3 regions of the Pseudaquabacterium rugosum genome follow, and region 1 is predicted to be linked to each of the others. Evidence: predicted binding sites of a transcription regulator. Region 1 holds the regulator's gene; each other region holds the start of a gene.

What was found. The regulator sigma-54, encoded in region 1, starts transcription at its own class of promoters, with help from an activator protein. The targets are predictions, from matches to a motif close to TGGCANGNAANCTGCTTT.
Region 2: nifB (nitrogenase cofactor biosynthesis protein NifB) is a predicted target of sigma-54. The motif match lies at 1,247-1,264, and genes of this name have one in related genera.
Region 3: glnA (type I glutamate--ammonia ligase) is a predicted target of sigma-54. The motif match lies at 1,866-1,883, and genes of this name have one in related genera.

What each region holds. Positions count from the first base shown of each region.
Region 1 covers NZ_JBBUTF010000008.1:121,161-125,056, forward strand. The annotation lists gene AACH11_RS10600 (THUMP domain-containing class I SAM-dependent RNA methyltransferase) at 1-493, opposite strand, end outside; gene AACH11_RS10605 (RNA polymerase factor sigma-54) at 842-2,404, opposite strand; gene lptB (LPS export ABC transporter ATP-binding protein) at 2,424-3,200, opposite strand; gene lptA (lipopolysaccharide transport periplasmic protein LptA) at 3,197-3,802, opposite strand.
Region 2 covers NZ_JBBUTF010000008.1:221,526-225,421, forward strand. The annotation lists gene glk (glucokinase) at 74-1,063, shown strand; gene nifB (nitrogenase cofactor biosynthesis protein NifB) at 1,315-2,985, shown strand; gene AACH11_RS11025 (4Fe-4S binding protein) at 3,205-3,399, shown strand; gene AACH11_RS11030 (HesB/IscA family protein) at 3,537-3,896, shown strand, end outside.
Region 3 covers NZ_JBBUTF010000007.1:250,763-254,658, forward strand. The annotation lists gene AACH11_RS09850 (EI24 domain-containing protein) at 1-890, shown strand, start outside; gene AACH11_RS09855 (competence/damage-inducible protein A) at 931-1,755, shown strand; gene glnA (type I glutamate--ammonia ligase) at 1,990-3,405, shown strand; gene AACH11_RS09865 (hypothetical protein) at 3,574-3,896, shown strand, end outside.

The sequences.
Region 1 (3,896 bases):
CCAGATCCTCGGCCAGGTGCAGCACCAGCGACAGGTCCGGGTGGCGGGTGTCGACGCTGGGGCGCTCGCCGGTGGCATCGCGCAGCACGTCGCACAGCGCGTCCTTCACCCGCAGCGTGGCGAAGTTCAGGCTCTGCAGCGGCGAGCGCTGGGCGCTGGTGTCGATGCGGAAGGTCTCGCGCGGCGTGATCCAGTCGACCCAGGGCACGCGCCGGGCCAGCGCGTAGAGGTCGTCCTCGTGGCCGTAGGGGCCGTGGGCCAGCGGCCACAGCACGCGCTGGGCGAGGCGGCATTCCAGGTTCAGCCGCATCGCGCCCACGCCGTCGGCGCGCACCCGCACGCCGCCCTTGAGCTCGATCACCGGCCGGCGCGAGGGATCGGCCGGCACCACCGAGCGGTCGACGCCCAGCAGGCGGGCGCACTCGTCGGCCAGCAGCGGCTCGACGCCGGCCGGGCAGGGCAGGAACAGCGAGACCGGCTCGCCGCTGGCCACCGGTGCCAGCGCGAGCTCCGGCCGGCGCAGCGGTGGGCCGCCCGGTCGGCCACCCGGTCGGCCGCCGGGGCCGGGGCCCGGTCGCCCGGGGCCGCCCGGACCCCGGCCTTGCGGGCCGCCGTGGGGGGCGTGGCCCGGGCCCGGGCCACGTCGGGCTCCGTGAGGGGCGGGGCCGTCATCACGGCGGTGGCGCGGCATGCCGCCGATCGGCGGCTTGGGAAATTTGGGGGTGGTCACGGCAGGAAGCCTCCAGCGCGGACGGCCTGCACAGGGCAGGCATCGCGGGGTACGGGAAGACGGAACGTCAGGCGGACGGGGCCGGCTGGGCCGGGCCCGTCCGGGGAATGCTCACAAGGCCTTGCGCAGATTGGCCGGCGCGATCTTCAGCGCCTCGCGGTACTTGGCCACGGTGCGGCGGGCGACGGTGATGCCCTGCTCGCCCAGCATGTCCGACAGCTGGCTGTCGGACAGCGGCTTGGCCTGGTCCTCGTTGGCCACCAGCTGCTTGATCAGCGCGCGCACCGCGGTGCTCGACGCGTTGCCGCCGGCCTCGGTGTTCAGGCTGGAGCCGAAGAAGTACTTCAGCTCGAAGGTGCCGTAGGGCGTGGTCATGTACTTGGCCGTGGTCACGCGCGAGATGGTGCTCTCGTGCAGGCCCAGCTCGTCGGCGATCTCGCGCAGCACCAGCGGCTTCATCGCGATCTCGCCGTGGGTGAAGAAGCCCTTCTGCCGCTCGACGATGGCCTGGCTGACGCGCAGGATGGTGTCGAAGCGCTGCAGGATGTTCTTCATGAACCAGCGCGCCTCCTGCAGGCGTGACGACAGCCCGCTGGCCGAGCCGTTGCGCTGGCCGCGGATGGCCTGCGCGTACAGGTCGTTGATGCGCAGCTTGGGCATGACGTCCGGATTGAGGGTCGCCTTCCAGCCGCGCCCCGACTTCAGCACGATGACGTCGGGCACGATGATGTTGGCCTCGGCGCGCGCGAACGGGCGGCCGGGCTTGGGCTCGCAGCTCAGGATCAGGGCCTGGGCCTCGCGCAGCAGCTGCTCGTCGGCGCCGGTGGCCTGCATCAGCTTCTTCGCGTCGCGGCGCGCCAGCAGCTCGAGGCCGGCCTCGGCGATGCGGATGGCGACCTTGCGTGCGGGACTGCGCGGCTTGTCCTTGAGCTGCAGCACCAGGCATTCGGACAGGCCCGAGGCGCCGACGCCGGTGGGCTCCATGCTCTGCAGCCATTTCAGCGCGCAACGCAGGCGGTCGGCCAGCTCCTCGCGTTCGTCGGCCTGATCGGGATCGTCCGGATCGATGCCGAGCGCGCTGCCCAGACGCTCGGCGATCTCGGCGAGCGGGTCGCCCAGATAACCGTCTTCGTCGAGAGACTCGATGAGCACCAGCACCGCGGCCTGGTCCTCCTCGGACAGCCGCATGCCCAGCAGCTGGCGCCGGAGGTGGTCCTGCAGCGTCGGTCCCTGGTCGGCCGACTCGATGGGCTCGAAGTCGTCGTCCCCGCTGCCGCTGCCGGTGTTGCCGGAGGGCAGCTCGCGGATGCCGTCGAAGTCGTCGCGCTCGGTGCCGTTTTCCCAGTCGTCGCGCTCGGTGGCGCCGAAGTCGGCGTTGTCGACCCCGGCCGGCTCGTCGCCGCCGGAGCCGTCACCGGCGGCGCCGTCCTCGCGCTCGGCCAGGCGTTCCTTCTCGCGCTGGCCGGCGGCGTCCTGGCTGGACGACAGGCGCTCCAGCCCGAACTCCATCGGCGCGTGGTCCTCCTCGACGTCGAGGAAGGGGTTCTGTTCGAGCATCTGCTCGATTTCCTGGTGCAGCTCGAGCGTCGACAGCTGCAGCAGCCGGATCGACTGCTGCAGCTGCGGCGTCAGCGCCAGGTGCTGGGACAGGCGGACCTGCAGGGACGGTTTCATGACTGCTTGCTTCCGTCCGTCACATCTTGAAGTGTTCGCCGAGGTAGACGCGCCGCACGTCGGGATTGCCGACGATCTCGGTCGGCGTGCCCTCGGCCAGCACACGGCCCTCGCTGATGATGTAGGCCCGGTCGCAGATGTCGAGCATCTCGCGCACGTTGTGGTCGGTGATCAGCACACCGATGCCCCGCGCCTTCAGGAAGCCGATGATGCGCTGGATCTCGATCACCGCGATCGGGTCGACCCCGGCGAAGGGCTCGTCGAGCAGGATGAAGCGGGGCTGCGAGGCCAGCGCGCGGGCGATCTCGACGCGCCGGCGTTCGCCGCCGGACAGGGACGGCGCGGGCGCGTCACGCAGCCGGGTGAGCGACAGGTCGTCCATCAGCTGTTCGAGCTGGCGGTCGATGGTCGCGCGGTCCAGGGCCTTGCCCTGGGCATCGTGCTGCAGTTCGAGCACGGCGCGGATGTTCTCCTCGACGCTGAGCTTGCGGAAGATCGAGGCTTCCTGCGGCAGGTAGCTCAGGCCCAGGCTGGCGCGGCGGTGGATCGGCTGGTGCTGCACCGGCTGGCCGTCGATGTGGATCTCGCCCGCATCGGCACGCACCAGGCCGACGACCATGTAGAACGTGGTGGTCTTGCCTGCGCCGTTGGGGCCGAGCAGGCCGATGACCTCGCCGGCGGCCACGCGCAGATGGACTTCCTTGACCACCTGCCGGGCACCGTAGCGCTTCTGCAGGCCGCGGACCTCGAGCCGGCTGCCGCCGTCGGCGGTGCGGGTCGCGGAGGCGGTCGTCATGGGCGGTCCGCGCCGGACGGGCCGGTCTTCAGCGGCAAGGGCACCTGGGGCGCGGCGGGCACGGTGGCCCGCGGCTGGATCACCGCGCGCACGCGGCCGCCGGGATTGCCGGCGCTGGCCGCACCGCCGCTGACGCTGATCTGCTCGGCCACGTTGTCCCAGACGATCTCGCCGCCGGTGATCTCGTCGGCCACCGTCGTGCCGCGCAGGCGCCGCACGACCGCCTGGCCGACGAAGCGCAGCGTACCGGCCTTGCCGTCGTAGTCGATGCGGGTGGCGCTGCCCTCGACGGTCTCGTCGCTGCCGTCGCGCTTCTGGCGGTACTGGGCGGGCTTGGCCGTGCTGCCGCTGGCGGTGGCCGAGGGATGGCCCTCACGGCTCTCGCGCAGCTCGATCTGTTCGGCGCGCAGCACCAGCGTGCCTTGGGTGATGACGACGTTGCCGCTGCACTGGCTGACCTGTCGGGCCAGGTTGACGGTGCAGGGCTTGTCGGATTCCAGCGTGAGCGGCTGGGTGCGGTCCGCCGAGGCGGCCATGGCCGGCAGGCTCAGCAGGCCGGAACCGGACAACAGGACGACGAGGACGGAGCGCAGGGACGACATGAGCGGCACAGAAATTGCATGCCATTCTAGTCCGATCTCGCTGCCTTGGGGCGGGCCGTGGCGCGAATTCCGTCTCGCCGCGCAGTATGCGTGG
Region 2 (3,896 bases), 100 kb from region 1:
GTAACCGATCCGCCCGGCCGGCCGGCGGCGTCCCGGCTGCCGGCCGATGGATCCACGCACGCCAGACCCCCAGATGACGACCTATCCCCGCCTGCTGGCCGACATCGGCGGCACCAATGCCCGCTTCGCGCTCCAGGAGGCACCGGGCGCCGCGCCGGCCCACATCCTGAAGCTGGCCGCGGCCGACCATGCCGGCCCGGGCGAGGCCGCCCAGGCCTATCTGCGCCAGGTCGCCGAGGCCACCGGTGCGCCGCTGGCCACCCCGCGCTGGGCGGCGCTGGCGGTGGCCACCGCCGTCGGCGAGGACCGCGTGGCCTTCACCAACAGCGCCTGGGCCTTCTCGCGCCGTGGCCTGCAGCAGCAGCTGGGGCTCGACGGCCTGCTGGTGCTCAACGACTTCGAGGCGCTGGCGCTGTCGCTGCCGGTGCTGCGCGGCGAGCAGCTGCGCTGCGAGGCCGGACCGCCCCCCGCGCCGCAGGGCACGCTGGCCGTCGTCGGCCCGGGCACCGGCCTGGGCGTGGGCGCGGTGGTGGCCACCCGCGCCGGCTGGGTCGCGCTGCCGGGCGAGGGCGGTCACGTCACGCTGGCGGCGGCCGACGATCTGGAGGCCGCGCTGCTGAAGGTCGTGCGGCGCGAGCATCCGCACGTCTCGGCCGAGCGCCTGCTGTCGGGCATCGGCCTGCCGCTGCTCTACCGCGGCCTGGGCGAGGTGCTGGGCCAGACGGTCGATGCCGGGCTCGACACCGCGGCCATCGTCACCCGCGGCCTGGACGGCAGCGATGCGCTGTGCGGCCGCACGATCGACCAGTTCTGCGCGCTGCTGGGTGGCGTGGCCGGCAACGCGGCGCTGACGCTGGGCGCACGCGGCGGCGTCTACATCGGCGGCGGCATCGTGCCGCGCTTCGCCGAGCGCTTCTTCGCCTCGGCCTTCCGCCAGCGCTTCGAGGCCAAGGGCCGTTTCGAGGCCTATCTGCAGGCCATCCCGACGCCGCTGATCGTCGACACGCTGGCCGCGCTGTCGGGCGCGGCGCTGGCCATCGAGCAGGCGGCCGGCAGCGCCTGAGGCGGCGCGCCCGCTCACCGGCGCGCGCCGCCCGCACGTCGGCCCCACGACACCGCCGCAGCGGCCGCCACGGGAAACCGCGTGCGGCCGCTGTCGTCTTTGTCGCCATCCGCACAGCGCCGGGTGGGCGTTGATCTGGCGCAAAGTCCTTGATATTCAACAGCTTGCACGGCTGAACGCCGCTGGCATGGGTCTCGCAATGAAGGGGTCACACACGCCCACTCCTTCCACCCGCGACACGAGGTCCTCCCATGTCCAGTACCACGGCGTTCGTATCCATCGGTGACCTGCGCAAGGGTCACCAGGCACTCAGCGAAGTCATCGAGACCCCCGAGACCGGCGGCGGCTGCGGCACCACCGGTGGCGAGGGCAAGGCCAGTTGCGGCTCGTCCGGCGGTGCCGACGACATGCCGCCCGAGATCTGGGAGAAGGTCAAGAACCATCCCTGCTACTCGGAGGAGGCCCACCACCACTATGCGCGGATGCACGTGGCCGTGGCCCCGGCCTGCAACATCCAGTGCAACTACTGCAATCGCAAGTACGACTGCAGCAACGAGAGCCGCCCCGGCGTGGTCAGCCAGAAGCTGACGCCCGATCAGGCCGTCAAGAAGGTGCTGGCGGTGGCCAGCGAGATCCCGCAGATGACGGTGCTGGGCATCGCCGGCCCCGGCGATTCGCTGGCCAATCCGAAGAAGACCTTCGACACCATGCGCATGCTCCACGAGCAGGCGCCCGACATCAAGCTGTGCCTGTCGACCAACGGCCTGGCGCTGCCGGCCCAGGTCGACGAGATCTGCAAGTACAACATCGACCACGTCACGATCACCATCAACATGGTCGATCCGGAGATCGGCGCCAGGATCTACCCGTGGATCTTCTGGAACCACCGGCGCGTGACCGGCGTCGAGGCCGCCCGCATCCTGCACGAGCAGCAGATGAAGGGCCTGGAGATGCTGACCGCACGCGGCGTGCTCACCAAGATCAACTCGGTGCTGATCCCCGGCATCAACGACGAGCACCTGATCGAGGTGAACCGCGAGGTCAAGAAGCGCGGCGCCTTCCTGCACAACATCATGCCGCTCATCTCCGAGCCCGAGCATGGCACCTGGTTCGGCCTCAACGGCCAGCGCGGCCCGAGCGCGCAGGAGCTCAAGGCCGTGCAGGACGCCTGTGCCGGTGGCGCGAACCTGATGCGGCATTGCCGGCAATGCCGCGCCGATGCGGTGGGCCTGCTGGGCGAGGACCGCTCCGAGGAGTTCACCCTCGACAAGATCGAGGAGATGGCGGTCGTCTACGACCTGGACCGCCGCAAGGCCTACCAGGACAAGGTCGAGGTCGAGCGCCAGGCCCAGGTCGATGCCAAACGTTCGGCCTTGGCGGCCAACGAGGCCGACGACGGCGTCGATCCGGACATGAAGGTGCTGGTCGCCGTGGCCACCGAAGGCCATGGCAAGGTCAACCAGCACTTCGGCCACGCCACCGAGTTCCAGATCTTCGAGGTCGGGTACGTGGAGCCCCCAGGCGCCGTGCGCCTGCCCCCCGAGGGGGCCGCGGGCCGCCTTGGGAGCGGCCCGGCGCCGGCCCGCGTGCTCAGCGCCACGTTCGTCGGCCACCGCCGCGTCGACCTCTACTGCCAGGGCGGCTACGGCGAGGACGAGCAGCTGCCGTCCATCGTCAGCGCCATCAACGACTGCCATGCGGTGCTGGTGGCCAAGATCGGCGCCTGCCCGAAGGACGAGCTCAAGGCCGCGGGCATCGAGCCGGTCGACCAGTACGCCCACGAGTACATCGAGAAGGCCGCGCTGAGCTGGTTCGCCGACTACCGCAAGCGCATCGCCGATGGCGTGCTCGTGCACCAGCCGCGCGGTGACGCGCGCATCCGCCAGGGCGCCTACACCGGTGCGGCCGAGGCGGCGGCCTGACGTTCGTCCATCCGCACGCCCGCACGCCCGCACGCCCACCTTGCCTGACGCCTGTCATCAGGGGTCTTGGCGGGCCGCGGCTGTCGCGGGTTGGACGCGTGCGTCGCGCGGCAGGCGCGCACGAAGCTTGCAGAGTGATCGGTGACGGCCCGCCCGTTGTCGCGAACGTCGGCAAACCGACGCTGAACTCCCCGAAGCCATCTGCCCCAGGAGAACCCCATGGCCCTCAAGATCATCGCCTCCATGTGCACCGGCTGCTCCGCCTGCGAGCCCGAGTGCCCGAACGTCGCCATCAGCGAGAAGGGCGGCACCTTCAAGATCGATCCGTCCAAGTGCACCGAGTGCGAAGGTCAGTTCGATTCGCCGCAGTGCGTGGCCGTCTGCCCGGTCGACGGCTGCATCAAGCCGGCGTGAGCGAGCCCACCCCCGAAGCGGCCGAGGCCGCTCCCCCTCAAGGGGGCGACGCCAGCGGCCCGGCAAAGCCGGTTCCGCGGCGTCCGCGGGGTCAAGCCTGCTGAGCGCCGCCCTCATATCCCGTCAGAGACAACACCATGCTGCAACCCCAGATCACCGTCACCCCCGCCGCCGAGAAGTTCATCCGTCGCATGGTGCGCTTCTCCGAACATCCCGAAGGCGGCTTCCGGCTGACGGTCAGCGCCGGGGGCTGCTCGGGCTACAACAGCGAGTTCACGGTCGAGGCCGCACCGCAGGCCAACGACGCCGAGATCGCCGTCAACGGCGTGCGCGTGTTCCTGCCGGCCGAAAGCCGCCTGATGCTCGAAGGCGTGACCATCGACTTCGCCGACACGCCGACCAAGAGCGGTCTGACCTTCTTCAATCCGGCCGCCGCGCCGTGCGGCTGCTCCAGCTCCGGTGATGCGGTGACGCCGCCGCCGGCCGAGGCCAGCGTC
Region 3 (3,896 bases), on a different contig from region 1:
TGATGTCGCTGGCGCCGCTGCTGCTGGCGCTGCCGTTGGGGGCGCTGGCCGGCTGGCTGTTCTGGGTGCCGGCCACGGGCCTGGTCGATGCCGGGGTCAACGGCTGGGCGCCGGTGGGCGCGGCCCTGGACAGCATCGAGGGCTTCACCGGCCTGTCGCTGCGGCCGGTGCTGGCGCCGCTGCTGGTGCTGCTGCTGGCCGTGCCGCTGGTGGTGGTGCTCAGCGTGCTGCTGGTGGCCTGGATGCTGACGCCGACCATCGTGCGGCTGGTCGCGCAGCGGCGCTTCCCGCAGCTGCAGGCCCGGCAGGGCGCGGGGACGCTGCGCAGCGTGGCCTGGTCGCTGGGGTGCGCGGTGGCGGCGCTCGGTGCGCTGGTGCTCAGCCTGCCGCTGTGGCTGTTGCCGCCGGTGGCGCTGCTGCTGCCGCCGGTGATCTGGGGCTGGCTGACGGCCCGGGTGATGGGCTTCGACGCCCTGGCCGAGCATGCCGACGCGCAGGAGCGCAAGACCCTGCTGCGCGAACACCGCTGGCCCTTGCTGGCCATCGGCGTGGCCTGTGGCTGGCTGGGCGCGGCGCCGGCCCTGATCTGGGCCGCCGGTGCGCTGACGGTGGCGCTGGCGCCGCTGTTCCTCGGCCTGTCGCTGTGGCTCTACATGCTGGTGTTCGTGTTCTGCTCGCTGTGGTTCACCCACTACCTGCTGGCCGCGCTGCAGGCCTTGCGGGAGCGCCAGGCCGCCGACAGTGCCCCGCGCGGCGAGATCATCGACATCACCCCGGCCGCCGGGGCCACCGCGCCGGTGCCCGGCGCATCCTGGCTCGAACGGGTGCTGCCCCCGATGGGCTCTGCCGAGCCGCGGCCGCCCGGCGCCTCCTCCGATCCCCGCCCTTGACCGCGCTTGACCGCCTTGCGCGACGCCCCGGACGACGCCCATGACCGATCCCGTGACCGCCCCCTCCCGCTTCGGCCTGCTCGTCATCGGTGACGAGATCCTGTCCGGCAAACGCCAGGACAAGCACCTGCCGAAGGTGATCGAGCTGCTGCGCGCGCGCGGCCTGGCCCTGTCCTGGGCGCGCTACCTCGGCGATGACCGGGCGCAGATCCGCGCGGCCATCGCCGAGGCCCATGCCAGCGGCGACATCGTGTTCTCCTGCGGTGGCATCGGTGCCACACCGGACGACCACACCCGCCAGGCCGCGGCCGAGGCCTTCGACCTGCCGCTGCAACTGCATCCGCAGGCCGCCGAGCGCATCCGCCTGCGCATGCAGGAGCTCGCCGCGGAGCAGGGCCTGCCCTGCGAGCCCGAGCGGCCCGACAACGTGCAGCGGCTGCAGATGGGCTGCTTTCCGGCCGGGGCCGCGCTGATCGAGAACCCGTACAACCGCATCCCGGGCTTCCAGGTCGGCCGGCTGTACTTCGTGCCCGGCTTTCCGGTGATGGCCCATCCGATGATCGAGGCGGTGCTCGACGGTCCGCTGGCCGGCCTGCACGGCCGCGACCGGCAGGTCGAGCGCTCGGTCATCGTCATCGGCGCGATGGAGTCGGCGCTGACGCCCTTGATGGAGGCGCTGGAGGCCGCCCATCCGGCGGTGCGCGTGTTCAGCCTGCCCAGTGTCGACCACCCGCAATGGGGTCGCCACATCGAGCTCGGCCTCAAGGGCCCGCCCGATGCCGTGACCTGTGCCTGGCCCGGTCTGATCGAGGGGCTGCAGCATCAGGCCTGCACGATGGGCCCCGAAATGGTGCGCGACAGCTGATCCATCTTGGTGCAAAAGAACGCACCAAAATGATGCGTCGCGTGGGTCTTGCGTGCCACGCGGCGCCGTCCAGGGACCCTCAGCCCCGAAGCGGGGAGCCTGCCGGGTCGAGGCATGGTTTCTGCTACATTGTTGGGCGTTCGTGGTCGCCCGGCGCCCTGCCGGGCTCGGTGACCGCGTCCGCATCCCCCCTCATTCCAGTTACCCCACCTGCGTCCCGCTAGGAGATTCTTGATGGCCAAGACCGTCGCCGACGTGATGTCGATGGTGAAGGAAAACGAAGTCAAGTTCGTCGACTTCCGTTTCACCGACACCCGCGGCAAGGAACAGCACGTTTCCGTGCCCATTTCCGCCTTTGACGAAGACAAGTTCACGTCGGGCCACGCTTTTGACGGTTCGTCGATCGCCGGTTGGAAGGGCATCGAAGCCTCCGACATGCTGCTGATGCCGGACCCGAGCACGGCCAACATCGATCCGTTCTTCGAAGAGCCGACGCTGATCCTGACCTGCGACGTCATCGATCCGGCCGACGGCAAGCCCTACGAGCGCGATCCGCGCTCGCTGGCCAAGCGTGCCGAGGCCTACATGAAGTCGTCGGGCCTGGGCGATGTCGCCTACTTCGGCCCGGAGCCCGAGTTCTTCGTCTTCGACGGCGTGCGCTGGGGCAACGACATGAGCGGTGCCTTCTTCGAGATCGAATCCGAAGAAGCCGCCTGGAACACCGGCAAGGCCTACGAAGGCGGCAACAAGGGCTATCGCCCGACCGTCAAGGGCGGTTATTTCCCGGTGCCTCCGGTCGACAGCGGCCAGGACATGCGCTCGGAAATGTGCCTGATCATGGAACAGATGGGCATCCCGGTCGAGGTCCATCACCATGAGGTGGCCAACGCCGGCCAGATGGAGATCGGCAGCAAGTTCAGCTCGCTGGTCGAACGTGCCGACTGGACCCAGCTCCAGAAGTACATCATCAACAACGTCGCGCACGCCTACGGCAAGACCGCGACGTTCATGCCGAAGCCCATCGTCGGCGACAACGGCTCGGGCATGCACGTGCACCAGTCGGTCTGGAAGGACGGCAAGAACCTGTTCGCCGGTGACGGCTACGCCGGTCTGTCGGAATTCGCGCTGTACTACATCGGCGGCATCATCAAGCACGCCCGTGCGCTGAATGCCATCACCAACCCGGGCACCAACAGCTACAAGCGTCTGGTGCCGGGCTTCGAAGCCCCGGTGAAGCTGGCCTACTCGGCCAAGAACCGCTCGGCCTCGATCCGCATTCCGTACGTCGCGAACCCGAAGGGCCGTCGCGTCGAGGCCCGCTTCCCGGATCCCTCGGCCAACCCCTACCTGTGCTTCGCCGCGCTGCTGATGGCCGGTCTGGACGGTGTCGAGAACAAGATCCACCCGGGCGAAGCCGCCACGAAGGATCTCTACCACCTGCCGCCGGAAGAGGACAAGCTGATCCCGACCGTCTGCCACAGCCTGGACCAGGCTCTGGAATACCTGGACAAGGACCGTGCGTTCCTGACCAAGGGTGGCGTGTTCACCGATGCCTGGATCGATGCCTACATCGACCTGAAGATGCAGGAAGTGACCCGCTTCCGCATGGCCGTGCACCCGGTCGAATACGACATGTACTACTCGCTGTGATGCCCGCCGGCCGGTCGTCGGTGCACCGTCCGGTGCATCGCGGCCGGTGGCCCGTATCCCGTGAAGGCGGCCGCAAGGCCGCCTTTTTTTTCGTCCCGACAGGTCACAATCGGCGCCGCACCGGTGCCAGTCCCGAACCCCCCGGGGCGATCGATCCCGCAGTTCCGCATGAGCCTTCCGCCGTCCTGTCTCCGCAACCTGTGCCGTCCGGCGACGGCCTTCGGCCTGCTGGCGTGGCTGCTGGCCGTCCCGGCCTCGGCCCAAGGCGAGGTCTTCCGCTGTCCCGGCCCGCCGGTGCTCTACACCGACGCGCTCAGCCCCGACGAGGCCCGTGCCAAGGGCTGCCGCACGATCGAGGGCGCGCCCATCACCATCGTGCAGTCGCCCCGGCGGCCGCCGCTGGTCGCGGCAGGTGGCGGGAGCGCGCCGGCCACGCCCTCGGCCTCCGGTGGCCGCGGTGGCGTGCCCGATGCGCGCGTCGACCAGCAGAC